4 regions of the Pseudomonas sp. GW821-FHT07G10 genome follow, and region 1 is predicted to be linked to each of the others. Evidence: predicted binding sites of a transcription regulator. Region 1 holds the regulator's gene; each other region holds the start of a gene.
The links. Region 1 encodes FliA, which starts transcription of late flagellar genes. Its sites were predicted from a motif close to CTAAAGTTTNNNNNNNNNNNGCCGNTAA; they were not measured.
Positions count from the first base shown of each region.

Region 1 (7,073 bases):
GAAACGGCAAGCCTGGGCGAAGTGTTGAGTCTGGCGATCAGTCACGAGTTACCCGTTGCTTATCTGACCGATGGGCCGCGGATTCCGGATGATCTGCATTTACCACGCCGCCATCAATTGGTCAGTCGCGCCGTGAGTGTGCAGATGCAGGAAGAACCCAGCGAAGAAGCCATGGCTGATATGTTCGCTGACCTCTACCACAGCCCGACCAAGCGGGTCGGCTAAGGTAATAACGAATAGATTGCAGTGAATCTACATCGATGGTCTGCCATGCATTGTTTCAGTGGTGAACGCGCAGCCAGTTATGTGGCCTCCGTCTAAGTAAGACAAGGTATAGAAAGAACATGGGCAGCATGCATCCCGTACAGGTGATTGCGGTGACCGGCGGCAAAGGTGGCGTCGGGAAGACTAACGTGTCAGTGAACTTGTCCCTGGCTCTAGCTGAGCTAGGCCGGCGCGTCATGCTGCTGGATGCCGATCTGGGGCTGGCGAACGTCGACGTTCTGTTGGGACTGACACCCAAACGCACTCTGGCCGATGTGGTCGAGGGGCGTTGTGAGTTGCGCGATGTACTGCTTCAGGGGCCAGGCGGCATTCGCATCGTCCCGGCAGCATCCGGTACGCAGAGCATGGTGCATCTGAGCCCGGCCCAACATGCCGGCCTGATCCAGGCCTTTAGCGATATCGGCGACAACCTCGACGTGCTGGTGATCGACACCGCCGCCGGTATTGGTGATTCGGTTGTCAGTTTTGTTCGCGCGGCCCAGGAAGTGCTGCTGGTGGTCTGCGACGAGCCGACCTCGATCACCGATGCCTATGCCCTGATCAAATTGCTCAATCGTGACCATGGCATGAACCGCTTCCGTGTGCTCGCCAACATGGCGCAGAGCCCGCAGGAAGGTCGCAATCTGTTCGCCAAGTTGACCAAGGTCACGGATCGCTTCCTGGACGTGGCCTTGCAGTACGTCGGTGCGGTTCCCTACGACGAGTGTGTGCGCAAGGCTGTGCAAAAGCAGCGTGCGGTCTATGAGGCCTTCCCTCGTTCGAAGTGCGCGCTGGCGTTCAAAGCCATTGCTCAGAAGGTCGATACCTGGCCGCTGCCTGCCAATCCACGCGGGCATCTGGAATTTTTCGTCGAGCGGCTGGTGCATCAAACGGCAGGGCCGGTGCTATGAGCGCCAGCGGGTACAACCTCTACAAGGCGTCGGCACGTGATAGCCAGTACGAGCTGATCGAGCGCTATGCGCCACTGGTCAAGCGTATTGCCTATCACTTGCTGGCACGCCTGCCAGCCAGTGTTCAGGTCGAGGATCTGATCCAGGCCGGGATGATCGGCTTGCTGGAAGTGTCGACCAAATACGACGCCAGCAAGGGCGCGAGTTTCGAGACTTATGCGGGGATCCGCATTCGTGGCGCGATGCTCGATGAAGTGCGTAAAGGTGACTGGGCTCCACGTTCGGTACACCGCAATACCCGGATGGTCAGTGACGCAATCCGCTCAATTGAAGCTAAAACCGGACGTGACGCTAAAGATCACGAGGTTGCGGCCGAACTCCAATTGAGTCTCGATGATTATTACGGGATTTTGAACGACACCTTGGGTAGTCGGTTGTTCAGCTTCGACGATCTGTTGCAGGACGGCGAGCATGAAGGGCTGCACGAGGATGGCGCGAGTGCTCATCTCGAGCCGTCGCGTGATCTGGAAGATGAACGCTTCCAGGCTGCGTTGGCGGACGCGATTGCCAATTTGCCGGAGCGTGAGCGACTGGTGTTGGCGCTGTACTACGACGAAGAGCTGAACCTCAAGGAAATCGGTGAGGTCCTGGGAGTCAGCGAATCGCGGGTCAGCCAGTTACACAGCCAGTGCGCGGCCCGTTTACGGGGGCGTTTGGGGGAGTGGCGAGCGCGCTGACAGGCAGTGTGGGGACACTGCGAACGAGGCTGGTATGGCGTAGCCGCACTGGTCACGGCCCGTTGTGCTCCATGCAACCGTTGAGTGTTACGCCGAATTGATTGAATGGCGCGTTCAGGTGCTGGGCGCGTTTTAAGACTGCTTGGAGGTCGAATTGGACAAGAACATGAAAATCCTCATCGTTGATGACTTCTCAACGATGCGGCGGATCATAAAAAACCTGTTGCGTGACCTTGGGTTCACCAACACGGTCGAGGCGGATGATGGTACTACCGCGATTCCGGTCCTCAACAGCGGGAGCATCGACTTTCTGGTAACGGACTGGAACATGCCCGGCATGACCGGTATCGACTTGCTGCGCCACGTGCGTGCCGATGAAAAGCTCAAGCACCTGCCGGTGTTGATGGTGACGGCCGAAGCCAAGCGCGAGCAAATCATCGAAGCCGCTCAGGCCGGTGTGAACGGCTATGTGGTCAAACCATTCACGGCTCAGGCGCTGAAAGAGAAGATCGAAAAAATCTTCGAACGCATCGGTTGATATGCGGAGCCAGTCCGCCACGGGAGAGCTATGGAGCATAACGAATCTTCACTGGGCGATTTTGAATCGACCCTGAAAAAACATGCCAGCGAACTGGTCGAAAGCCTTGAAAAAGGTAAATTCGGCGACGCGGTGCAACTGATCCATGAGCTCAACCAGACCCGTGATCGCGGCCTGTACCAAGAGGTAGGCAAGCTCACCCGCGAGCTGCATAGCGCAATTGTCAATTTTCATATTGACCCGCACATGCCGCAAGCCGAGGAGGTTTCACAGATCACGGATGCCACTGAGCGCCTGTCCTATGTGGTCAGGCTGACCGAGGCTGCGGCCAACCGCACCATGGACCTGGTCGAGAACAGCACCCCGTTGGTCAATGGCCTGAGCACCGAGGCTCAGGCCTTGAGCGTGGACTGGGGGCGGTTCATGCGTCGTGAAGTCGGTGCCGAGGAGTTCCGTGAACTGGCCCGGCGGGTAGACGGTTTCCTGACGCGTAGCGAGCAACAGACTCGTGTCGTGTCGAGCAATCTCAACGACATCCTGCTGGCTCAGGATTACCAGGACCTCACAGGCCAGGTGATCAAGCGCGTGACCCAATTGGTCACGGAAGTCGAAAGCAATCTGCTCAAACTCGTGTTGATGGCCAGTCACGTCGACCGGTTTGCGGGCATTGAACATGACCGCGAATCGATCCTCGCGGAAAAAGATCCGGAAAAACATCTGTCTCAGGGTGAAGGTCCGCAGATTCATGCCGATAAACGTGAAGACGTTATGTCCGGTCAGGACGATGTAGACGATTTGCTTTCCAGCCTTGGATTTTAGGCCGACTTATCAGGAGCACCCATACACATGAGCTTCGGCGCCGATGAAGAGATCCTTCAGGATTTCCTGGTTGAGGCCGGCGAGATTCTTGAGCAACTGTCCGAACAACTGGTTGAGCTTGAAAGCCGACCAGATGATGCGGACTTGCTCAACGCAATTTTTCGCGGTTTTCACACTGTAAAAGGGGGCGCCGGCTTCCTCCAGCTCAACGAGCTGGTGGAGTGCTGTCACATCGCCGAGAACGTCTTCGACATCCTGCGCAAGGGTGAGCGTCGGGTTGACTCGGAATTGATGGACGTGGTTCTGGAAGCGCTGGATGCCGTGAACGGTATGTTCACCGAAGTCCGCGAGCGCACCGCGATCACCGCTGCAACACCTGAATTATTGGCAGCGTTGGCGCGGCTGGCCGAGCCTGCCGCTGCCGATGTTGCACCGGCGGTTGAAGTGAGCGCTGAACCTGTCGTCGAGAGCGAATCGGGCGACATCACCGACAATGAGTTCGAACAGCTGCTCGATTCGCTCAACGCGGTCAAAGCCCAGGCAGAAACGCCTGCAGTGGTTCAGCTGGCTCCAGCGGCTCCAGGCAGCGATGAAATCACCGATGCCGAGTTCGAGTCGTTGCTCGATCAGTTGCACGGCAAGGGCCAGTTCGCCGTTGACGCCGTCACGGCACAAGCTGAGCCTGCTGCGCCAAAGGGCGAAGCGGCCAGCAACGAGATTACCGACGACGAATTCGAAGCATTGCTCGATCAGTTGCACGGCAAAGGTACATTCGCGGTAGATGCACTGGATGCGGCGATCGCTTCGGTGCCAGCTGCTGCCCTGCCAAGTGCTCTGGCGGCTGGCAGTGATCTGATTTCCGATCATGAGTTCGAGTCGTTGCTTGACGAGTTGCACGGCAAAGGCAAGTTCACTGAAGTACCTGCTGCTGCGACTGCGGTAGTGGCGGCGCCTGTTGCCAAAGCGGTTGCACAGCTGGTCACAAAAGCACCTGAAGCCAGGGCCCAAGCGCCAGAACCGGCGGCTCCTGCACCGGCTGCGGCCAGAGCGCCTGCGGCTGCGTCATCGGAAAAACCGGCCAGTGAAGCCGAGACCACCGTGCGGGTCGATACCGCGCGGCTGGACGAGATCATGAACATGGTCGGCGAATTGGTGCTGGTCCGTAACCGCTTGGTCCGTCTGGGCCTCAATAGCGGCGATGAAGCCATGTCCAAAGCCGTGTCGAACCTCGACGTGGTGACGGCCGATCTGCAAACCGCGGTGATGAAAACCCGGATGCAGCCGATCAAGAAAGTCTTCGGTCGCTTCCCGCGACTGGTACGCGATCTGGCTCGCCAGTTGAAGAAAGAGATCAATCTGGAACTGGTCGGCGAAGAAACCGACCTCGACAAGAACCTCGTCGAGGCCCTGGCCGACCCGCTGGTCCACTTGGTGCGCAACGCGGTCGACCACGGTATCGAGTCCCCGGAAGAACGCGAAGCATCGGGCAAGGCCCGTGGTGGCAAGGTGATTCTGGCGGCCGAGCAAGAAGGCGACCATATCCTGCTGTCGATCTCCGATGACGGAAAGGGCATGGACCCGAGTGTCCTGCGTTCCATTGCGGTGAAACGCGGTGTGATGGACAAGGATGCCGCCGATCGTCTGAGCGACACCGAATGCTACAACCTGATTTTTGCACCAGGTTTCTCGACCAAAACCGAGATTTCCGACGTGTCGGGTCGTGGTGTGGGCATGGACGTGGTGAAAACCAAGATTTCCCAGCTCAACGGTTCGATCAACATCTACTCGACCAAGGGCCAGGGCTCGAAGATCGTCATCAAGGTCCCGTTGACCCTGGCGATCATGCCAACGCTGATGGTCATGCTCGGCAACCAGGCCTTTGCTTTCCCGCTGGTCAACGTCAACGAGATTTTCCATCTCGACCTGTCGCGCACCAACGTGGTCGATGGCCAGGAAGTGGTGATCGTGCGCGACAAAGCGCTGCCTCTGTTCTATCTCAAGCGCTGGCTGGTCGCTTCCGCCGCTCACGAAGAGCAGCGTGAAGGCCATGTGGTGATCCTTTCAGTGGGCACCCAGCGGATCGGCTTTGTCGTCGATCAACTGGTCGGTCAGGAAGAGGTGGTCATCAAGCCATTGGGCAAGATGCTTCAGGGAACCCCGGGCATGTCCGGCGCCACCATCACCGGTGACGGCCGCATTGCGCTGATTCTCGATGTTCCGAGCATGCTCAAGCGTTACGCCGCACGGCGTATTTGATTCTGATGGAGCGGGGCGAATGAGCCTCGCTCCGTCTAACGGAGTGTTTATGGCAGTCAAAGTCCTGGTGGTGGACGATTCGGGGTTTTTCCGCCGCCGCGTCTCGGAAATTCTTTCAGCGGATCCGAGCATCCAGGTCGTCGGTACGGCGACCAACGGCAAAGAAGCTATCGATCAGGCGCAGGCCCTCAAGCCAGACGTGATCACCATGGACTACGAGATGCCGATGATGGATGGCATCACGGCGGTGCGGCACATCATGCAGCGCTGCCCGACTCCGGTATTGATGTTCTCCTCGCTGACCCATGAAGGCGCCCGGGTAACCCTCGACGCTCTGGATGCCGGTGCGGTGGACTTCCTGCCGAAGAATTTCGAAGACATCTCGCGTAATCCCGAGAAGGTCAAGCAACTGCTGTGCGAGAAGGTTCACAGCATTTCGCGCAGTAACCGTCGTTTCAGTGCCTACAGCGCACTCGCTTCGCAACCGGCCGCAGCGCCCGTGCCTGCACCGTCGCCGTCTGTCAGCACTTTCGGCAGCAGCGCGCCTGTACGTCCCGCACCCGCGCCGATTCCTCCCCGTGTTCCTGCGGCCAGCCCGAGCTCGCCCGCACCGAAACGCAAATCCTACAAACTGGTCGCCATCGGTACGTCTACGGGCGGCCCGGTAGCGTTGCAGCGGGTGCTGACTCAACTGCCAGCAAGTTTCCCGGCGCCGATCGTACTGATCCAGCACATGCCAGCGGCCTTCACCAAGGCGTTTGCCGAGCGCCTGGACAAGCTGTGCCGCATCACTGTCAAGGAAGCGGAGGACGGCGATATTCTGCGTCCAGGTCTTGCTTTGCTGGCACCCGGTGGCAAGCAAATGATGATCGATGGCCGTGGCGCGGTGAAAATCCTTCCGGGCGACGAGCGTCTGAACTACAAGCCGAGCGTGGACATCACCTTTGGTTCGGCAGCCAAATCCTACGGTGACAAAGTTCTGGCGGTGGTGCTCACCGGCATGGGTGCCGATGGTCGCGAAGGCGCGCGTCTGCTCAAACAGGGTGGCAGCGCCATCTGGGCCCAGGATGAAGCCAGCTGCGTGATCTATGGCATGCCGATGGCCATTGTCAAAGCCGATCTGGCGGATGCTGTGTACGGCCTGGACGATATAGGCAAACATCTGGTCGAGGCTTGCCTCTGATGGATGTTTTAAGCCTTATCGGGATCATCATGGCGTTTGTCGCCATCATTGGTGGCAATTACCTGGAAGGTGGTCATCTCACCGCACTGGCCAATGGCCCGGCGGCGCTGATTGTGTTGGGCGGCACCGTCGGCGCTGCGTTGTTGCAGTCGCCAATGAGCGCCTTCAAACGCGCCATGCAGATCTTTATCTGGATTTTGTTTCCGCCCCGTGTCGATCTGCCCGGTGGCATCGATCGGGTGGTGAACTGGAGCCTGATCGCCCGCAAGGAAGGCTTGCTGGGTCTTGAAGGCGTGGCTGATACCGAGCCCGACAGCTACTCGCGCAAAGGCTTGCAGTTGTTGGTCGATGGGGCCGAACCGGAA
Region 1 is NZ_JBWKQB010000012.1:95,253-102,325, forward strand. Features, by position in the region: gene flhF (flagellar biosynthesis GTPase FlhF) at 1-225, shown strand, start outside; gene fleN (flagellar synthesis regulator FleN) at 345-1,175, shown strand; gene fliA (RNA polymerase sigma factor FliA) at 1,172-1,912, shown strand; gene AC07O1_RS15430 (chemotaxis response regulator CheY) at 2,079-2,450, shown strand; gene AC07O1_RS15435 (protein phosphatase CheZ) at 2,481-3,269, shown strand; gene AC07O1_RS15440 (chemotaxis protein CheA) at 3,297-5,525, shown strand; gene AC07O1_RS15445 (protein-glutamate methylesterase/protein-glutamine glutaminase) at 5,575-6,708, shown strand; gene AC07O1_RS15450 (flagellar motor protein) at 6,708-7,073, shown strand, end outside.

Region 2 (7,073 bases), on a different contig from region 1:
GCTTGGCCAGGATCACCGGAGCGGCGCAAAAGGCGTTCAGGGTGAACACGCCCGCAACCGTGGAGCCTTCAGCGCAGCGCATGACCACAACATCCTTGCGCCCCGGGCGCTTGATGCCGGCCGAAGCAATACCGAGTTCAAAACCGGCAACCGGGTGCAACGTTGGCAAAGGACCAAGACCAACAGCCATGAAAGCGCTCCTCTAATGTGATGTCAGCACTGTCGTCACGAAGGACAGTGTTTCAAATGGAAAAACGCCGCGACGGCTGATGCCGGTCGCGGCGCGGGTATTTCAGTGTCTGGCGGAAATCTTAGTTGATCTGGCCGTGACAATGTTTGAACTTCTTGCCCGAACCGCAGTAGCACAGTTCGTTGCGACCCAGCTTCTGCTCATTGCGAACCGGCGCAGCGGCAAGGGCGACATCGAGATCAACGCCCTCATCCAATGCTTCCGGATGCTCCAGCCCAGGGGCTTGGGCGTGTTCGAACTGCATGCGTTGAGCCAGGGATTCGGCTTCCTGACGCAAACGGGCTTCTTCTTCGATTGGATCTTCGCGGCGAACCTGTACGTGGGACAACACACGGATGGAGTCGCGCTTGATCGAATCCAGCAGCTCGGAGAACAAGGTGAAGGACTCGCGCTTGTACTCCTGCTTCGGGTTCTTCTGTGCATAGCCGCGCAAGTGGATGCCGTGGCGCAGGTGATCCATGGTCGACAGGTGGTCTTTCCACAGGTCATCCAGCACGCGCAGAACGATTTGCTTCTCGAAGGTGCGCAGTGCTTCGGCACTCGCTTGCTCTTCTTTCTCGTTGTAAGCGGCCAGCAGTTCGGCCATCAGCTTCTCGCGCAGAGTCTCCTCGTAGAGGTGATCGTCTTCGTCGAGCCACTGCTGGATTGGCAGTTTCACACCGAAGTCACTCGACAGAGCGGCTTCAAGGCCGGCTACATCCCACTGCTCAGGCAGCGACTGCGGCGGAATGTGTGCGCTGACGGTAGCGTTGAGCACGTCCTGACGGAAGTCGGCGATGGTTTCACCGATGTTATCGGCGGCCAACAAACTGTTACGCATGTGATAGATCACTTTACGTTGTTCGTTGTTGACGTCATCGAACTCGAGCAGTTGTTTACGAATGTCGAAGTTGCGACCTTCTACCTTGCGCTGAGCCTTTTCGATAGCGTTGGTCACCATGCGGTGCTCGATTGCTTCGCCGGGCTGCATGCCCAGGGCTTTCATGAAGTTCTTCACCCGATCAGAGGCGAAGATGCGCATCAGGCTGTCTTCAAGCGACAGGTAGAAACGGCTGGAGCCAGCGTCACCCTGACGACCGGCACGACCACGCAACTGGTTGTCGATACGGCGCGATTCGTGACGCTCGGAAGCGATGACCTGCAAGCCGCCCGATTCGAGCACTTGCTGGTGACGTTTCTGCCAGTCAGCCTTGATCTGGGCGATCTGCTCAGGGGTCGGATCCTCAAGGGATGCTACTTCCACTTCCCAGTTACCGCCCAACAGGATGTCGGTACCACGACCGGCCATGTTGGTGGCGATGGTCAGTGCGCCAGGACGACCGGCCTGGGCGATGATTTCTGCTTCTTTTTCGTGGAACTTGGCGTTCAGAACCTTGTGTTCGATGCCTTCCTTCTGGAGCAGACTGGACATGTGCTCGGAAGTTTCAATGGTCGCAGTACCCACCAGCACCGGACGGCCCTGGGTCATGCATTCCTTGATGTCGGCAATGATAGCGGCGTATTTCTCGTCCGCAGTGAGGAACACCAGGTCGTTGTAGTCTTTACGCGCCAGCGGTTTGTTCGGTGGAATGACCATTACCGCCAGACCGTAGATCTGGTGGAATTCGAACGCTTCGGTGTCGGCCGTACCGGTCATGCCGGACAGTTTGTTGTACAGACGGAAGTAGTTCTGGAAGGTGGTCGAAGCCAGGGTCTGGCTTTCGGCCTGGATGTTCAGGCCTTCTTTGGCTTCGATGGCCTGGTGCAGACCTTCCGAGAGACGACGTCCCGGCATGGTACGACCGGTGTGTTCGTCGACCAGCACAACCTGACCGTCCTGAACGATGTATTCGATGTTGCGGTGGAACAGCTTGTGCGCACGCAGACCGGCATAAACGTGGGTCAGCAGGCCCAGGTTATGTGCCGAATACAGGCTCTCGCCCTCGGCCAGCAAACCAATGCGGGTCAGCATCTCTTCGATGAACTGGTGACCGGCTTCGTTCAGCTCGACCTGGCGGGTCTTCTCGTCGATGGTGTAGTGGCCAGCCTTGGTGACTTCGCCTTCCACTTCTTCGACATGCAGCTCCAGGAGCGGGATCAGCTTGTTGATCTCGATATAGAGCCTGGAGCTGTCTTCGGCCTGACCGGAAATGATCAGCGGGGTACGGGCTTCGTCGATCAGGATCGAGTCGACTTCGTCGATTACCGCAAAATTGAGCTCACGCTGGAATTTTTCTTCCATGCTGAAAGCCATGTTGTCGCGCAGGTAGTCGAAACCGAATTCGTTGTTAGTGCCGTAGGTGATGTCGGCAGCATAGGCAGCACGCTTCTCTTCCGGCGGCTGGAACGGCGTCACCACACCGACTGTCATGCCGAGGAATTCATAGAGCGGACGCATCCAGTTGGCGTCACGACGAGCCAGGTAGTCGTTCACGGTTACAACGTGCACGCCCTTGCCGGACAGCGCGTTCAGGTAAACGCCGAGTGTCGCCACCAGGGTCTTGCCTTCACCGGTACGCATTTCTGCGATCTGGCCTTCATGCAAGGTCATGCCGCCGATCAACTGCACATCGAAGTGGCGCATGCCCATGACACGCTTACCGGCTTCACGGGCAACCGCAAAGGCTTCAGGGAGGAGCTTGTCGAGGGTCTCGCCTTTGGCTATGCGGGCCTTGAACTCTTCGGTCTTGGCGCGCAATTGCTCGTCCGAAAGGGCCACCATTTGCTCTTCGAAGGCATTGACGATCTGTACCGTCTTGAGCATGCGTTTGACTTCGCGCTCGTTCTTGCTTCCAAAAAGTTTCTTTAACAAAGGCGCAAACATATCGACAGGTTCTTCCACACATAGGGATGGAGGGCGGCCCCGTGAGTCGCCCGTGCAGCCCTTATGGCCGCATGCGAACGAGTATTCTACCCGGAAACGATTGTGAGGAAAGTGGCGTTATTCCACGATGCTGGCACAGCGCTGTGACGGGGCTCACTTTAAATAGGGGCTTTTTGCTGAACTTCAACCCAATCGCGGTAGAAGTTACTCGTTGATTTAATGGGTAAACCAGCTGTAAAGCAATGGGGGACAAGCGCGTCCGGCACTTTCTGCTACCATGGCGGCTCTGTTACTTCAGGTGTCTGATCATGGCATTTCGCCCTCTTACGGCCAGAGCACCCGCCGTCCTGCTTCGCGAAGCCAAGCCTTTAAAAGCGATATTCAGCCACGCTCAACGTTTAGCGCATTTACAGCGTTTGCTTGAAAGCCAGCTGCAACCCGCCGCTCGTGAACACTGCCACGTGGCTTCCTGGCGTGAAGGCAGTTTGTTGCTGATCGTAACCGACGGTCATTGGGCGACCCGGCTGCGCTATCAGCAAAAACGCCTGCAGCGTCAGTTACAGGTGTTCGACGAATTCTCCAGCCTGACGCGTATTCTGTTCAAGGTTCAACCCCCCACTGTGCAACAAGGCGCAGCCGGCCATACCATGGACTTGTCGACAAACGCCGCCGAGACCATTCAGGCCACCGCCGACGGTATCAGCGACCCCAACCTGCGCGCCGCTCTGGAGCGTCTGGCCAGCCACGCCAAACCACGGACCAATTGCCAGCCCGACTGATTGGCTGCCTGACGCATGGCCGACTTCAACATTTTGTCCGCCCGCCGTCCCCGGAAACTCACCGGCCTTGTCAGTGAAGCCCGGCTCTTCAGCCGCCTTGCCCGACGCCGCATCGGGCTCTGGCACCTGCCCTTTGCGGCTCATCAGCACTTGATAGTGCCGATTCACGATCGATCGGTTTGTCATAACGTCCGACCAACGGTGAGCCGGCGATCAGGGCGGCACGCTCGGCGTCACTCAAAGGCCCGATTCGCGATTGCGGTGCAGCCACCTGAACCCGCCGGACCATCGCAGTCACCCAAACCAAACCGCACAAATCGCCTTTGATGTCGGCGGCATACACTGCAACGCCGGCATCGCTGAAGGCTTGCGCCAGACGTTGCAGGGTCACGGTTTTCCCGTACCGGTAGCTCCGGCCACCAGCCCGTTACGGTTGGCCAGACGCATGGCCTGAGCAATTGGTTGTCCCTCAAGATCGGCACCGATAACGAGTTGCAGTGAGCCAGGCATTTTGTCACCCATGGTTAATCTTTAGCCCTGCACGGTCGATATAGAAAAGCGAGAGACAAGAGAAGACTGAAAATGAGGTCCGATAATTCCCTAAGGAGAGATGGAAATATCAGCTTACTTTCAACATTGCCCATTTTGCGCGCTTTCATAGCCGCTCGCCCTGGACATTAAGACCTTAGCGGACACCACAAGTCATGAACAAAAATCTGCGCTTCAGCCATAAAATACTGCTTGCCGCCGCCCTGATCGTTATTGCCGCCTTCGCCTCCTTCACGCTGTACAACGACTATTTGCAGCGTAGTGCGATTCGCCAGGACCTGGAAAATTACCTGCAGGAAATGGGCACCGTCACAGCGAAGAATATCCAGACCTGGCTCGCCGGCCGCAGTTTGTTGATCGAAAACCTTTCACAGTCCGTTGCGCTCAACCCGGACATGGGTAACGTCGCCAATCTGCTTGAACAGAAGGCAGTAACCTCCAGTTTCATGGGCGCCTATCTAGGGAACAAGGACGGCACCTTCCTCATTCGCCCGGACAGCAAAATGCCGGACGGCTACGACCCGCGCGCCCGTCCCTGGTACAAGAGCGCAGAGAGCAGCAGTGGCCCGGCGTTGACCGAACCTTACATCGATCTGGCTTCCGGCCAGTTAGTGATTTCCATCGTCGACAGCGTGCTCAAGGGTGGCCAGAACGTCGGCGTGGTTGGCGGCGATCTGAGCTTGCAGGTGATTGCCGATAGCATCAACGCACTGGATTTCGGCGGTATGGGGTATGCCTTTCTGGTAAGTGCCGACGGCAAAATTCTCGTGCACCCGGATAAGGCCTTGGTGATGAAGACGCTCAAGGACGTCTACCCGCAAGACACTCCGCGCCTGAGCAAAGACCTGAGCGAAATTGAGGTCAATGGTAAAACCCGCATCGTCACTTTTACCCAGATCAAGGGACTGTCCTCGGTCAACTGGTACATCGGTCTGTCCGTCGACAAGGACAAAGCCTTCGCGAAGCTCAGCAATTTCCGCACCTCGGCAATCGTTGCCACTATTATTGCCGTGGCCATCATCATCGCCCTGCTCGGCATGCTGATTCGCATCCTGATCCAGCCACTGCACACAATGACCCGCGCGATGCAGGACATTGCCGAAGGTGACGGCGACCTGACCAAGCGCCTGACCATCCAGACGCAGGACGAGTTCGGCATCCTCGGTACCGCATTCAACCGCTTCGTCGAGCGGATTCACACCTCGATTCGAGAAGTAGCCTCCGCCACCGGCCAGGTCAACGAAGTGGCCTTGCGGGTGGTCAGCGCTTCCAACTCGTCGATGTTCAACTCCGACCAGCAGGCTTCGCGTACCAGCAGCGTTGCCGCGGCGATCAACCAGCTCGGCGCCGCCGCCCAGGAAATCGCCCAGAACGCCGCCCTCGCCTCGCAGCATTCCAGCGATGCACGCAGCCTGGCCGAGGACGGTCAGCAAGTGGTCGACAGAAGCATCAAGGCGATGAATCAGTTGTCCAACATGCTGAGCGCTTCGAGCACCAACATCGAGTCCCTCAATAGCAAGACGGTGAACATCGGGCAGATTCTCGAAGTGATCACCAGCATTTCCCAACAGACCAACCTGCTGGCGCTCAACGCCGCCATCGAAGCGGCTCGAGCCGGTGAAGCCGGGCGTGGTTTCGCGGTGGTCGCCGATGAGGTGCGCAACCTGGCTCATCGCACCCAGGAGTCTGCGCAACAGGTACAGACCATGATCGAAGAACTGCAGGTCGGGGCCCGTGAGTCGGTAACCACCATGGGCGAAAGCCAGCGCCACAGCCACGACAGCGTGGAAATTGCCAACCTCGCCGGCGAGCGCCTGAACAGCGTGACCCAGCGCATCGGCGAGATCGACGGCATGAACCAGTCAGTAGCCACCGCCACCGAGGAACAGACCGCCGTGGTCGAATCGATCAACGTCGATATCACCGAGATCAATACCCTCAACCAGGAAGGCGTGGAAAACCTGCAATCGACCTTGCGCGCGTGCTCCGACCTGGAGCAGCAAGCGGCGCGCTTGAAGCAGTTGGTGGGCAGCTTCCGGATCTAGCGGTCTCCTGGGCCTCATCGCGGGCAAGCCTCGTTCCTACAGAGGTATGCTCTCACCTGTAGGAGCAAGGCTTGCCCGCGATGAACGATAACGCGGTGTACCAGCAATTCCGTGTCGCTGGTTTCGCGGGCCTCGCTCCTACAGGTGGGCTGTGTATTGCGCACATCCCGCACCGAACATCTATCCTTCATAAAGGTCAACCCTAAAGGGAACACCGGATAGGAGGGATGCTCATCGTGCATATCGCTGACATAACCATGTTCTACGCCCCTGCCAGCGGTGGCGTGCGCACTTATCTGGATGCCAAACACCGTCGCCTGGGACGTCAGCCAGGTATCCGTCACAGCTTGCTGATCCCCGGGGCGTATCTGGGTGAGCAGGACGGTATTTACACAGTCCCGGCTCCCGCCGTGCCCTTCGGTAAAGGCTACCGTTTCCCTTGGCGCCTGACGCCCTGGCGCAATGCTCTGCGCGACCTGCAACCGGACTTGATTGAGGTCGGCGATCCTTACCTCACCGCCTGGGCCGCCCTGGACGCTCGCCGTCAACTGGACGTACCGGTGATCGGCTTTTATCACTCGGACCTGCCACTGCTGGCGAGCAACCGCATGGGCAATTGGTGCACACCGAATGTCGAAGCGTATATC
Region 2 is NZ_JBWKQB010000006.1:26,869-33,941, forward strand. Features, by position in the region: gene argJ (bifunctional glutamate N-acetyltransferase/amino-acid acetyltransferase ArgJ) at 1-190, opposite strand, end outside; gene secA (preprotein translocase subunit SecA) at 312-3,053, opposite strand; gene AC07O1_RS10150 (DUF721 domain-containing protein) at 3,362-3,832, shown strand; partial or broken gene AC07O1_RS10155 (helicase HerA-like domain-containing protein) at 3,733-4,121, opposite strand; partial or broken gene AC07O1_RS10160 (helicase HerA-like domain-containing protein) at 4,137-4,342, opposite strand; gene AC07O1_RS10165 (methyl-accepting chemotaxis protein) at 4,537-6,426, shown strand; gene gpgS (N-acetylglucosaminyl phosphatidylglycerol synthase) at 6,654-7,073, shown strand, end outside.
Region 2: a site for FliA is predicted at 4,357-4,384, ahead of AC07O1_RS10165 (methyl-accepting chemotaxis protein). Genes of this name have one in related genera too.

Region 3 (7,073 bases), on a different contig from region 1:
TTCATCGATGGCATGAATCCCGTCCACCTCATCCACCGGCACCACCACCGGGCCGCCGTGGGCAGCAATGATCAACATGCGCGGCATGACCCGCGCCCCGGAGACAACGCCAGTGGTGGCGTCCAGCCCCAGCAGTTCCACCAGTGACAGGCAGGCGACCAGGGCGCCGCGCACATTCGCCACGCCCAGCAACGCTCGCGAACGCTGGTGCGGCAAAGAATGGATCGGCTGCAACGGCGCAACCTCCGCCAGGCAGCGGGTGACCAGCCCCAACCACTCTTCGCCCAGGCGAAACATCAACAGTGAACGGGTGACGACATCATTCTCGACTGCAATCGACTGTCGATGATCCTCTTGTTGCAACGCATAACGATCGAGCAGGCGGGTCGCGGCAGCGGAATACACCGCGCAGTTGCGACAATGAATATGTTCAGGCAGCAGCGGGCAGGACTTGTCACCGTGGATACCGATCCGGTTCCAGCAGTCATCGATGGCCTGCGCATCCTCATGGGTCACGTTCAACGAAACAGATCCGGTCATCGTTTACGCTCACTGTCAGCGGTGCGCTCGCTACGGGCGGCGCGTTCCTGCAATCGGCGGGCACCCGTGGCGTCGCCTTGGGAAGCCAGCAAGGCCGCCAGGTGCATCAGGGTTTCAGGGTGCTGCGGCTGCAAATACAGCGCCTTGCGATAGAAGCCCTGAGCCTCCAATACGCTGCCGGCGACATCGCAGAGCAAACCCAACCAATAAAACACTTGAGCTACCGGCTCATGGTTATGCAGGTACTGCTCACAGGCCGCTCGCGCCTCAGTGCTTTTGCCTTCATTGGCCAACGCCTCGATATTGGCGAGCAAGGCCGCTGCATCATTCACCGCAGCACAAGGTTTGCCGGGGCTGATCACTGGCGCAACGCTGGTAAAGGGTCGGCTGCGAAGCGGCGGCTGCGCCACATCGCTTATTGGCTGACGCACCGGCAACGGTATCGGGTTAAAGACAGGCAACGGCTCGGGGTCAGACTCGCGGTGATGCCTGAAAGCAAAGGACTGTGCAATGCCGATCGAATGCATGCCCAATCGCCCCAGCAGGCCGCCTTCGGCCGGGCCGATAAACAGCACGCCGTCGACATGGGTCAGGCGCTTGATGACGTCAAGCACCTGTCGCTGAGTCGGCGGGTCGAAGTAAATCAGCAGATTGCGGCAGAACACAAAGTCATAGGGCGATTCATTGGCCAGCAATGCAGGATCAAGCAGGTTGCCCACCTGCAAGCGCACCTGCTCACGCACCCGTTCACTGAGAACGTAGCCCTGCTCCTGCGCGCTGAAGTGGTGCTCGCGAAAGTCGGTCTGTTGCCCACGAAAGGAGTTCTTGCCATACACCGCACGCTTGGCGCGCTCGACCGACAAGGCGCTGACATCCAGCCCTTCGACCTTGAACTGATGGGGCGCAAACCCGGCATCAAGCAAGGCCATGGCAATCGAATACGGTTCTTCGCCGGTAGAGCACGGCAAGCTGAGAATCCGTAATGCACGCATGCCCTTGATCTCGGCCAGACGGCCCTTCGCCAACGTGGCCAGGGCAACGAAGGATTCCGGATAACGAAAAAACCAGGTTTCCGGCACGATCACGGCTTCAATCAGCGCCTGCTGCTCATCCTGCGATTGCTGCAGTGTGAGCCAGTACTCATTCACGGTCTGCGCTTGCTGCGCGATGCTACGCTGGCGGACGGCTCGCTCAATGAGCGCCGCCCCTACGGACGCCACGTCCAGGCCAATGCGTTCTTTGAGGAAGTCGAAAAAGCGCTGGTCGTTGCTCACGGGCGCTCCTCAAACAGAGCGAGATCCAGCGGCGGCGACGGAAACAGCAGTGCGCGGACCTGGGCATCGAGCAAATCATCGACCCGAATCCATTGCAGCAAGCCTTGCTGGTCTTCGCGCACCAGCCCCAGATAAGGCGCCTGGCGATTGTCCAGGCCGTACGGTTTAAAGTCCGCCGGATTGCAGCGCAGGGTATCGGTGGCCTGTTCAAGAATCAGCCCGAGCAATTGCCCGGGCCCAGACGCTTGCGCTCGATAGTGCACCAGCACCAGGCGAGTGCTGGTGCGCACTTGGGCCGGCTGGCCGAAGGTCAGCGCACTGAGGTCGATCACTGGCACCACCACGCCACGGTAGGCAAACACCCCGGCGACCCAGGGCGGCGCTTTCGCGATCGGCTTGAGTGGCAGGCGCGGCAGCACTTCGGCCACCTCGATGGCCTGCAGGGCATAGCGTTCGTTGCCGATACGGAACAGCAAAAACAACGAATGTTTCGGCGTCATTCCGGCGCCGCGTTTCGCCGCGAACTCGCTCATCAGACTTTGAAACGCGAGACGCCGCTACGCAGCCCCACCGCCACCTGGCTCAGCTCATCGATGGCGAAGCTGGCCTGACGCAGGGACTCTACCGTCTGGCTGCTGGCATCGCCCAGCTGCACCAACGCGTGGTTGATCTGCTCGGCACCGGTGGCCTGGGCCTGCATGCCTTCGTTGACCATCAACACCCGCGGCGCCAGCGCCTGAACCTGATGAATGATCTGCGACAGCTGCTCGCCTACCTGTTGAACTTCGGACATGCCACGACGCACTTCTTCGGAGAACTTGTCCATGCCCATGACACCCGCCGACACCGCCGACTGGATCTCACGGACCATCTGCTCGATGTCATAGGTGGCCACGGCGGTCTGATCCGCCAGACGCCGTACTTCGGTAGCCACCACCGCGAAACCGCGGCCATATTCACCGGCCTTCTCGGCTTCGATCGCAGCGTTGAGGGACAGCAGGTTGGTCTGGTCGGCGACCTTGACGATGGTCACCACCACCTGATTGATGTTGCCGGCCTTCTCATTGAGGATCGCCAGTTTGGCGTTGACCAGATCGGCCGCCCCCATTACCGAGTGCATGGTGTCTTCCATGCGGGCCAGGCCTTGCTGACCAGAACCGGCCAGCACCGAAGCCTGGTCGGCGGCGGTAGAAACTTCGGTCATGGTGCGCACCAGATCGCGCGATGTCGCAGCGATTTCTCGCGAAGTGGCACCGATTTCCGTGGTGGTGGCAGCGGTCTCTGTCGCAGTAGCCTGCTGCTGCTTGGAGGTGGCGGCAATTTCCGTGACCGAGGTAGTGACCTGCACCGAAGAGCGCTGGGCCTGGGAAACCAGAGAAGTGAGCTCGGTCATCATGTCGTTGAAGCCGGTTTCTACGGCACCGAATTCGTCCTTGCGCTCCAGATTCAAGCGCCTGCTCAAGTCCCCCGTACGCATGATGTCGAGGATCTGCACGATCCGGTTCATCGGCGCCATGATTGCGCGCATCAACAGCAGACCGCACAGACCGGCAGCGATTACCGCGATCAGTAAAGAGACGCCCATACTGATTTTTGCTGCGGTTACCGCGGAACCGATAGCCCCGGTGGCATTACCCGCCTGATCACGATTGCGGTCGATCATGCCGTTCAAATGCTTGCGGCCAGCGATCCACGCAGGCGTCAGTTCATTCTCCAGCGCGAGGCGAGCCTGTTCGTATTCTTTGCGCTGATAGAGATCGATGACGTTCTTCAGTGTCTGATCGAACGCTTGATGACGCACTTCAAACTCGTCGAAAGAGGCACGATCGTCCGAGTCGAAGACGGTTTTGCGATAGTTATCCATCTGCGCCTTCAAGCGCTCTTCGAAGCTCTTGTACAACGCCTGGTCAGCAGCGCTGATGTCCCGATGTCCGGAGAGGCCAACGATCTGCTGGGTCAGGACGTAGCTGTCGACCCAGGCACTGCGAATCATCGAACTGTAATACACCCCCGGAACAGCGTCCGTTCGGACCGTTTCCTCGCTGGTCTCGATCTTCAGCAGACTGGAGAACGAGACCATGACCATCAGCAACATGATGGCGATAATTACCGCAAAGCTCGCCAAAATGCGTTGGCGCAACGTCCAGTTCTTCACAGTCGATCCTCGGGGGCATTCAAATGGAGGGGAGTATAGCCGAGGGCGGCTCATCATTTAGCAGTGGGTTGCGCACCACGTCTCACCCAGGGTGAAGAAAGTCAGCATCTGCTCTGGATGGCTACTGTGGGGCAGATGCGGTGAACGTCGTCAGTGATGACTCGGAAGAAAGTGGCGATCCTTTGGATCCCCCTTGCTTTCTCTGATTACAACGAGGCTTGCCGGACCTGACGCTCCAACTCGGCTTTCAAGCCTGGCTCAAGCTTGAGCTGGCGCGCCAGTTCATCCAGATAGGACTTCTCCATGAAGTTCTCTTCATCCACCAGCATCACGCTGGCGATGTACATCTCGGCGGCCATTTCCGGGGTGCTGGCGGCGCGGGCGACATCGGCCGGGTCCAGGGGTTTGTTGAGTTCGGCGTGCAGCCAGCGTTGCAGGTCCTGATCGTTGTCCAGCCTGGTAAATTCGCCCTCGATCAGCGCTCGCTCGCGTTCATCGACATGGCCGTCGGCCTTGGCGGCAGCGACCAGCGCCTTGAGGATCGCCTGGCTGTGCAATTCAACTTGCGCTGCCGGCAAGCGGTCGACGGTTTGTGGCTCAGCCTGTGGCGCGCCAGCCTGCTGTGCCTGCCAATTGCCGTATGCCTTATAGGCCAAAACGCCCAACGCGGCGAGACCGCCGTAGGTCAGTGCCTTGCCGCCAAACTTGCGGGCTTTTTTGTTTCCCAACAACAGCCCCATCGCGCCCGCCGCCAGCGCGCCGCCACCAACACCTGAGAGCAAACTGCCGAGCCCGCCCGAACTGCCGCCGAGCAAGCTGCCCAGTGCGCCGTTATCCGATACCGATTTGTTCTGAGTGCCGCCGGCCTTGTTTTGCAACATGTCCTGACCGGACTTGAGCAGCTGATCGAGCAATCTGCGTGTATTCATTTGTCACCTCCAAAACCGGGGTTAACCGGATCATTGAGGCCCACAGCGTAGATCGAAGCGCCCTCCTCCACGTGGCGAGAATGCTTCCAGATGTTGCTTGGCCCTGACCGAAGCCCCGGTCCTGAACCAGACCATCGATTAAAAAGATATACACTCAAGCAAATCTATAAAACCGTCTAACCGGTAATTCCCCCATGATGACCTTGCGTCAAATCCGCCACTTCATCGCTGTGGCCGAAACCGGCTCGATCTCGGCCGCCGCCCAGGCGGTCTATATTTCCCAATCGACACTGACCCTGGCAATCCAGCAACTGGAACAGGAAATCGGCGTCAACCTGTTCAATCGACATGCCAAAGGCATGACCCTGACCCACCAGGGTCACCAGTTCCTGCGCCAGGCGCACTTGATCCTGGCCACGGTCGACAACGCCAAGCGCAGCTTGCAACAAAGTACCGACCAGGTGGCCGGGCAGTTGATTGTCGGCGTGACCAGCCTGGTGGCCGGTTACTACCTCGCCGATTTGCTCACCCGCTTCCAGCGTGCCTACCCGAACGTGGAAATCCGCGTGATGGAGGATGAGCGCCCGTATATCGAGCATTTGCTGGTCAGCGGTGAAATCGATGTCGGGGTGCTGATTCTCTCCAACCTGGAAGACCGTCATGCCCTGCAAACCGAGGTGCTCACCCACTCGCCCCATCGCCTGTGGCTGCCGGCTCAGCACCCGTTGCTGGAACACGACAGCATCAACCTCGCCGACGTCGCCCGCGAACCGCTGATACAGCTCAACGTCGATGAAATGGACCGCAACGCCCAGCGCATGTGGTCCAGCGCGGGGTTGCAGCCACGCATCACCTTGCGCACAGCCTCGACCGAAGCGGTGCGAAGCCTGGTGGCGGCCGGTCTTGGTGTGTCGATCCAGCCGGACATGACCTACCGCCCGTGGTCACTGGAGGGCGACATCATCGAGGCGCGGCCACTGGCGGACCTGAGCCAGACCCTGGACGTCGGCCTGGCCTGGCGCCGCGGCACCGCACGCCCCGCGTTGGTGGACCCATTCCTGACCGTGGCCCGCGAGCAACCCCACGCCGGACGCAAGCCATCTATTTAATCGAACGCAGCCTTCAGTATTTAGTATTTGTCGACCGCAGCTCCGGCCACTAGTCTCTGTGCATCTATAAGAGAGGGCCGGGCTCCAGTCCCAAGGGAGCACCATGGCCACACAAGAAAAGAGAACCCGAAAAATGGCTGGCGTGCAGACCCCGTTGTTCACCGCTTTATTGATCGATGGTGAATTAGTCGCAGGCCAGGGTTTTGTCGAACCTATTCTCAACCCGGCCACGGGTGAAGTGCTGACGCATATCGCCGAAGCCAGCACCGAACAAGTTGAAAGCGCCGTTCTGGCTGCCCATCGCGCTTTTGCCGGTTGGTCGCGAACCACCCCGCAGCAACGCTCGAACATTTTGTTGGCCATCGCCAACGCCGTTGAAAAACAGGCCGATCACCTCGCCCGCCTCGAATCGCTGAACTGCGGCAAGCCGCTGCACCTGGCGCGTCAGGACGACTTGAACGCCACGGTCGACGTGTTCCGTTTCTTCGCCGGCGCCGTGCGTTGTCAGACTGGCCAGCTCAGCGGTGAATACCTGCCGGGCTACACCAGCATGGTCCGTCGCGATCCGATTGGCGTGGTCGCCTCGATCGCCCCCTGGAACTACCCCATCATGATGGCCGCCTGGAAAATCGCCCCGGCCCTGGCGGCGGGCAACACCCTGGTGTTCAAGCCATCCGAACACACACCGCTATCGATTCTGGCCCTGGCCCCGGCGCTGGCCGAATTGCTGCCACGCGGGGTGATCAACATCATTTGCGGCGGCGGTGAAGGCGTCGGCAGCCATTTGGTCAGCCACCCGAAAGTACGCATGGTTTCGCTGACCGGCGATATCGTCACCGGGCAGAAAATCCTCCAGGCCGCGGCGAAAACCCTCAAACGCACCCACCTCGAGCTCGGCGGTAAAGCGCCGGTGATCGTCTGCAATGACGCCGACATTCAAGCCGTGGTCGAAGGTGTGCGCAGCTACGGCTACTACAACGCGGGGCAGGACTGCACCGCGGCTTGCCGGATCTACGCCCAGGCCGGGATCCATGATCGCCTGGTCGCCGAGCTTGGCGCCGCCGTC
Region 3 is NZ_JBWKQB010000004.1:182,578-189,650, reverse strand. Features, by position in the region: gene AC07O1_RS08465 (chemotaxis protein CheW) at 1-540, opposite strand, end outside; gene AC07O1_RS08460 (CheR family methyltransferase) at 537-1,814, opposite strand; gene AC07O1_RS08455 (chemotaxis protein CheW) at 1,811-2,347, opposite strand; gene AC07O1_RS08450 (methyl-accepting chemotaxis protein) at 2,347-3,969, opposite strand; gene AC07O1_RS08445 (tellurite resistance TerB family protein) at 4,176-4,898, opposite strand; gene AC07O1_RS08440 (LysR family transcriptional regulator) at 5,093-6,007, shown strand; gene AC07O1_RS08435 (gamma-aminobutyraldehyde dehydrogenase) at 6,111-7,073, shown strand, end outside.
Region 3: a site for FliA is predicted at 4,003-4,030, ahead of AC07O1_RS08450 (methyl-accepting chemotaxis protein). Genes of this name have one in related genera too.

Region 4 (7,073 bases), on a different contig from region 1:
GTGCTCTTCAATGGCATGTTCGACCGCATGCGCGAGCGTTTCGCCATGGTCCAGAATGGCTGGACCCGCATGTTGCATGCGTTACTGTTCGAGGGCGGCCTGGTGGTCGTCAGCGTGCCGCTGGTGGCCTGGTGGCTGAACATCAGCCTGTTGCAGGCACTGATTCTGGACATCGGCGTGTTGCTGTTTTTCCTGCCGTACACCTACGTCTACCACTGGGCATATGACGTGGTGCGTGAGAGGATGATGTTACGCCGAGAGCCATCTCGCGGATGACGCCTTCGCGGCTAGTCAGTCAAGCCGCTACGCGATCCGTAGCAGCTGCCGCAGGCTGCGTCCGGCCGCGCAGCGGTCGTAAATCCTGCCTCCACGGTTAACCTGAAAAACCGCGGTGTCGGATTTTACGACCGCTGCGCGGCCGAACGCAGGCTGCGCCAGCTGCAACAGGGGTTGTGCCGAGCCTGAAAAGGGCGATCAGATGTGGAAGTAACCCACGCAGGAATCGAACGGCAGGCGTTTGAGTTCGATCTTGTTCATGTCGAACACTTCACGCAGGGCTTTGGTTTCGCCCGGGAAGTTGCGATAGGCGACTTCGTCCAGCACCACGATGGCGCCTTTTGGCATGTACGGCAGGAAGGTTTCCAGCGCGACTTTGGTCGGCTCGTAGAGGTCGGTGTCGAGGATCAGCATGGCCACGACCAGGTCCGGCCGGGACTTGACGTACTCAGGTGCGGTTTTGCAGATGTCACCCTTGACCAGCTCGCAACGCGGGATGCGGTTGACCGGACGCAGCAAGTCGTTGGCGTCGATCATGTCCTGGATCAGCGACTGGTCGGTGTCGGAGAACATGTTCTCGTTGATGTCCGTCGGGTCTTCGTCCTTGTTGATGCTGGTGAAACCTTCGAAGGTGTCGAAACCGACGATCGAACGGTTGATCGCGTAGGGTTCCAGAATCATCGACAAGTGCATGTAGAGCATCAGCGAGTTGCCCTTGTACACGCCGCACTCAATGATCGCGCCCGGTATCTCGGCAACTTTCTTGAACAACTCCATGCGCGACAATGCTGCGGTCACGCCAATGCGGTTGGCGAACACGTATGGCGCATCGGCCACGTACTCGGCATCGACCCGTTTCAGGACGTTGGCACGGGTTTCGTTGTATTCGGTCTCGGCAGGCGTAAGGCGACGCTTGGTCATTATTTGGCTCCTAGGAAATTCGAGAAATCGTGGACGTGCAAATAGTCTTTGAAGCCGGCCCCGACATCCGGGCACGCGCTGTCGACATTGATTGCGCCACGTTTGTGCTTGAGGTCATCGAGGTGCATCAGCCGGAAATCCACGCTGAAGCGGGTCTGTTCGGTGTAGTTGGGGACGGTGCCATGCAGGTGCGAGCCAGAGAAAATCAGCATCTCGGCAGTGTTACCGGCGACGCGGATTTCCGATGAGGTGTTGATCTCTTCCAGCGGCACCGGGTGCACGCGGACTTCTTCTTTGACGTTGTCCTTGGCTCGCTCACGCTGCACGTTGATCCAGTCGGACAAACTCCACTGCGCCGAGGTGTTCTTTACCGGCACATCGAAGTAGCCCGGATTGATCATCATGGTCTGGTCCGGGGCGATGGTGTAAACCGGCATCCAGGTGTTGATCTGGCAGTCCACGCCGCCGTACCAGGTGTCCCGGTGCGGTTTGTAGGCATAACTGATGCCGGCGTGCAGGTAGTCGTAGTTCGGCACCACGCGGATGCGCGGCACATCGAAAATGTAGTCCTTGGGGTCGGCGCCAATTTCCAGGGTGAAGGCGCGAATCAGCTCCTTGACCTGCAGACTGTTGGTGAACTGGCCCTTGAGCCGGGTTACCTGGATGACGAATTCTTCGACCGGCATCAGCGTGTGCAGGGACTGGTGATCAGTCTCGCCGTCAAACGCCACGGTGATGCTTTGCCGGGCGAATGCGCACAGTTCTTTGGCTGCGTTGAGCTGGGTGTTCAGGAAGATATCGCCAGCGTAGATGGCGCTTTTGAAGTCAGCTTTCTTCTGAAGCTGATTAATATACAAATTCACGGTTTCCCCCTCCTGAATACGTTGGGTCTCTAAAGAGTCGGCACAAAGGTAACAAACTGAAGTGCAATCCAGCGGATGCTGGAGCAAAAGGTCGTTAATACGCTGATTTTTCGACGAAATGCGTGTTGCGCTTGCCTGAGTCTGATTCGCGGGATAAAAAAATCCCGAACCGATTGCCCGGTCCGGGATTTTTTCAGTTGTTGAGCGAGGCTTGGAACAACTGCATAAACAGCCAATACAAACTGCCCGATAGCCCCAGCCGCAACGCGATCCGTAGCAGCTGCTACAGGGATTGTGCAAGCCCGCTTGACTCAATAATCCTGGCGCTTGCGAAATGCCCAACGCCCGGCCAGCACGGTAAAGGTCGCCACCAGTGCCACCAGAATCCAGAAGCCCTCGGGGTCGCCCGAGAGCGGGATGCCACCGACGTTCATGCCAAAGAAGCCGGCAATGATGTTGATCGGCAGCGCCAGCACAGTGACCACGGTCAGGGTGAACAGGGTGCGGTTGCTTTGTTCGTTGAGGTTGGCGGCGATTTCTTCTTGCAGCAGTTTGATGCGTTCGCCCAGGGCCGTGAGGTCGTTGATGATCAGCGCAAACTCCTCCGTGGACTTGCGCAGCTCCTTGACGTCCTCCTTCTGTAGCCACTGCGGTGGGCGGTTGAGCAGCCGCAGCAACGACCCCGGTTCAAGCGCCAACAAGCGTTGCAGGCGCACCAGCACCCGGCGGTTTGTACCCAGTTCGGCGCGGTTGGTGGACAGGCGCGAGGACAATAGCTGGTCTTCGATCTGGTCGACGCTGATGCTGGTTTTGCGCACGATCTGGGTCAGCACTTCGCCCTGATCACGCAGCAGATGTACCAGCAGTTCCAGTGGCGAGCGAAAGCGTTCACCGGCCTTGACCGAGGAACGCAGCTTGTCCACTGAGTGCAAGGGTTGCAGGCGGGCGCTGATGATCAGGCGGCTGCGGGCGCAGACCCACAGGGTCGAGATGTCCGAAGACACCATGCTGCTCAGGTTGAACACCACATCGTTGACCACTGCCAGCAGCGCCGTATCGACGTGTTCGATGCGCGTAGAGCGTGAACCTTCATGCAGCGCTTCGAAGAATTCTTCTGGCAAATCCAGATGGGTTTTCATCCAGCGCTCGCAGGCGGCGTGGGCCAGGTTGAGGTGCAACCAGAGAAACTCGTCGGTGTCAGCGGGTTGTTTCAAGCATTCCAGAGCCTTGGCCGAATCGATTTCACGGCCGCGTTCGCCGGGGCGAAAACTGAAACCGTAGAGCAGGCCGAACAGATCAGAGTCGCGATGGCGTTGGTCGATACTGTGGTTCATGGAGTCTCGCTGGCGGGAGGTACCTGTAGGACGTTTCACAGGTTCACGTGAGCCGCATCATGGCAAGGCTGTTTGACGGTTTTGTGACAGTTTGGCGACGCGGGCGAGTGAGCGATGACCAGTGGTCGGAACCCTTTAAAGAATGCGAACGGCGCGCCGATCACGCTCACGTAATCTTTCGCGATTTGGCCATAGGCCTGGTTGTTGGTGACAGGGATGTCTAGACGTCATGCATGCCCCTGGATGGCCTGCTTTATCCCTGTCATGAGATCCCACTCGATGTTTTTGAAAAAGTCCCTGAGAGCTCAAATTCTGGCAATGCTGAGCGGCAGCTTGATTGCGATGCTGTTGATTGCTCTGGCGTGCTTCCACTTTCTCTCCAGCGGTGTTCAGAGCTATCACAACCTGATCGATGGCCCGCTGCATACTTCACAACTGATCGATGAGGCCAACCTGCAATTCAAAGTTCAGGTACAGGAATGGAAAAACGTCCTGCTGCGTGGCAAGCAGCCGGCTGACCTGGACAAGTACTGGAAGCAGTTTGAAGATCGCCAACGCGATGTTCAGGGCATTCTTGGCCAGCTGGCCAGCCAACCGGGAATCGATGCACAGCTCAAGACACGCATCGAGCGACTGCGTGAGGAGCACCGGGTCTTGGGTACGGCCTATCAGAAGGGCCGCGACGCTTATCTGGCGGCAGGTGCTGATCCAACGGCAGGAGACGCTGCGGTCAAAGGCGTGGACCGCGCCGCCAGTGAACAAATGAGCGAGCTGGTCAACGAGTTACGCAAGCAAGGCACCGAGCAATCGACATTGATCAGCGCCAGCGCCGATCGCACTGTGCTGCTGGGAATTGTGGTGATGCTTGCTTCGGGCCTGTTGATCGGTCTGTTCAGCCTGTGGCTGGTCAACCGCCATCTGGTGGAGCCGATCCGCAAGCTGATCGAGTATGTGGCGCAACTCAGTCAGGGTCGCTTTGCCGAGCGGGTGGCGAGCAATCGTCAGGATGAGTTGGGCAAGCTGGCCGTTGCCGCCAATACACTAAGGGATTTTCTCGCAGAAACCTTCAGCCATTTGCAGCGCAGTGCCTCGGATCTGGACAGTGCCAGCGGTGAGCTGAATTCCATTGCAAGCCTCATGACCCACGGCACCAACGAGCAATTCAACCGCACCGATCAAGTCGCCACGGCGATGAACGAAATGTCTGCCACCGCTCAGGAAGTCGCCCGCCACGCCGCCGACGCGGCGCGGGCTGCCGATGATGCCGATCACTCTGCTCAGCAGGGCGAAAAGGTCATGCAGGGGACGATTCACACCATCACTCAAATGCGCGGTGAAATCGCCAATACCGCTATGGTTATCCGGCGTCTGGAGGCCGACAGTGGGCGCATCGGCAAGGTGCTGGAAGTGATTCGCGGGATCGCCGAACAGACTAACCTGCTGGCGCTCAACGCGGCCATCGAAGCGGCCCGTGCCGGTGAGGCCGGGCGTGGGTTTGCCGTGGTCGCTGATGAAGTGCGCAGCCTGGCTCAGCGCACTGCGGCGTCGATCATCGAGATCAATCAAATCATCCAGACCGTTCAAACCGGCGCAGTGGATGCGGCCCAGGCGATCGAGAGTGGCCAGTCGCGCAGTGAAGAAAGCGTCGAGCAGGTCACTCAGGCCGGTGCGATGCTGGAGCGCATCACTGTGGCGGTGGAAGCGATTCGCGACATGAACCGCCAAATTGCCACCGCCGCCGAACAGCAGACCTCGGTCGCCGAAGATATTTCGCGCAACCTCACCGAGATCACCTGCATCGCCAGTACCAACCTGGATAACGTGCAGCGCACCGAAGCGGCGAGCCAGAATCTGCACGGGTTGTCGGGGCAACTGAACGAGGTGACTGCACGTCTGAGTGCGTGACCGGACACCCCCCAGGCGTGATTGTGTATCGGCTCGGTATCCGGGCCGGTACACGATAAATCTCAAGCTTGTACCGCTTACGTCGATGAGGAGGTTATCCCTAAACTCACATGGATCAACCACCCATGGTCAGCATCACTTCCGTTTCGATCAATCAGAGCCTTTCTACAACGTCCAGCAAAACCACGATCACTGACAGTGCCGACACCAGCAAGACCGACAGCACCTCGTCAACGGCAGCAGGTAGCTCAGCCACCTCAGCCGCCACCGACACTTCGAAGGTCGCAGCAGGCGGTGCACCGGCGTCCAGCGGCAGCAGTACGAGCAGCAGTAGCGAGTCGGATGCGGTGAAAGCCTTGCGCAAGCAGATTGCTGAACTGCGAAAGCAATTGCAGGAACAACACAAGCAACTGCAAGCGGCTCAAGCGAGTCAGAAAAGTGCAGATGCAAAAGCCGCCGAAGTGGCCGCTGCGCAATCGCAGATCGCGACCACCTCAGGCTCATTGCAGACCGCTACTGCCGCGCTGTTGCAAGCCTTGCAGAGCTCGAGCAGCAGCACCTCGGGCTCGTTGGTCAGTACCTCGGCATAACGTCGGGAGCCTGCGGTGATCGAGCGCGAACGCGGGCTTTGTGTTCTGCGCTAAAACGCAAAAAGCCGCGCGACCAAAAGGTCGCGCGGCTTCTACAGTGTTCCCGTTACTTGTCTTGTTTGTTGCTCAGCACCTGACCGGTCGTGGCGTCCAGGTGCACGTCCCACTCAACACCTTTGGCGTCGCGTATTTCGACCTGGTAGACGTAATCCGCGCCTTTTTTCTCAAGCTCGGTGTCGGTGATGTTGGCTGCCGTAGCTCCTGGATACTGGGCGAGGGCGGCCTGGTTGAGTTTTTCCAGGTCCATGATGCTGCCATCTTTGAGCAGACCCGGAATCAGATCCGGGCGCACGTCAGCCCGGGCCAGGCCGGCGGTCAGGGTCAAGGAAGCCGCGGCGAACAGGGCAGTCAACGTTTTCATGAGTTCTTTCCTTGGGGTGAACTGTTTAAGTGGGACCAGCGTAGTCCGCCGAACTTAATTCACCCTTAATTGCACCTCGGCGCTGACGGTTTCGTTCGCCCATTCCTGCATGGGGCGCTATACGCCCCGGCTCACGGCCGATTGATCATTTAATAGCCGTTAGCCTCAAGCAACTGCGCGACGCTGGCCGGCGCCGGGCGTTTGAAGTACTTGAGCAGCTCGCTGGCGCGGTTGGTGAAGATGCCATCAACGCCGGCGTCCATCACCTTCTTGTAATCCACCGGTTCGTCGATGGTGTAGGCATGCACCAATAGACCTTTGTCGTGAGTGAAGGTGTTCATCCACGGCTGCACCAGGTCCGAATAGCTTTGATCGCCACCTGTGGTCAGGGCTGCTGAAGGTCCTGTACCGATGGCGCCTTGAGCCTTGGCGTAGTTGACCCATTTCTCGAATTCGGCTTTGTCCCTGGGTTCCTGTCTGGCGTACCAGGCGGCCTTGTCCTTTTCACCGCTGGCGGCGAAGCTGACATTGGATTTGGGTTCGATACTGCCTTCACCGACCCACAGCAGAAGGATTTTCGGTACCTGCGGCATTTCCTTTTGCAGCAGTTCCAGGCTGCTCTTCTCGAAGGTTTGCAGCACGACCTTGCCTTTGCCCTGGCCGACCGCCAAATCGCTTTTCGCCAGTTTCGAGCCGGTCGGGCTCAGCCAGCCACGGTCCTGCAATTTATTTTTCAGGTCACGTTCGATACCCGGAAACTGCT
Region 4 is NZ_JBWKQB010000037.1:4,734-11,806, forward strand. Features, by position in the region: gene AC07O1_RS27250 (multidrug/biocide efflux PACE transporter) at 1-276, shown strand, start outside; gene AC07O1_RS27255 (TylF/MycF/NovP-related O-methyltransferase) at 475-1,197, opposite strand; gene AC07O1_RS27260 (2OG-Fe(II) oxygenase family protein) at 1,197-2,060, opposite strand; gene AC07O1_RS27265 (transporter) at 2,372-3,394, opposite strand; gene AC07O1_RS27270 (methyl-accepting chemotaxis protein) at 3,674-5,299, shown strand; gene AC07O1_RS27275 (hypothetical protein) at 5,425-5,889, shown strand; gene AC07O1_RS27280 (PepSY domain-containing protein) at 5,996-6,310, opposite strand; gene AC07O1_RS27285 (glycerophosphodiester phosphodiesterase) at 6,460-7,073, opposite strand, start outside.
Region 4: a site for FliA is predicted at 3,530-3,557, ahead of AC07O1_RS27270 (methyl-accepting chemotaxis protein). Genes of this name have one in related genera too.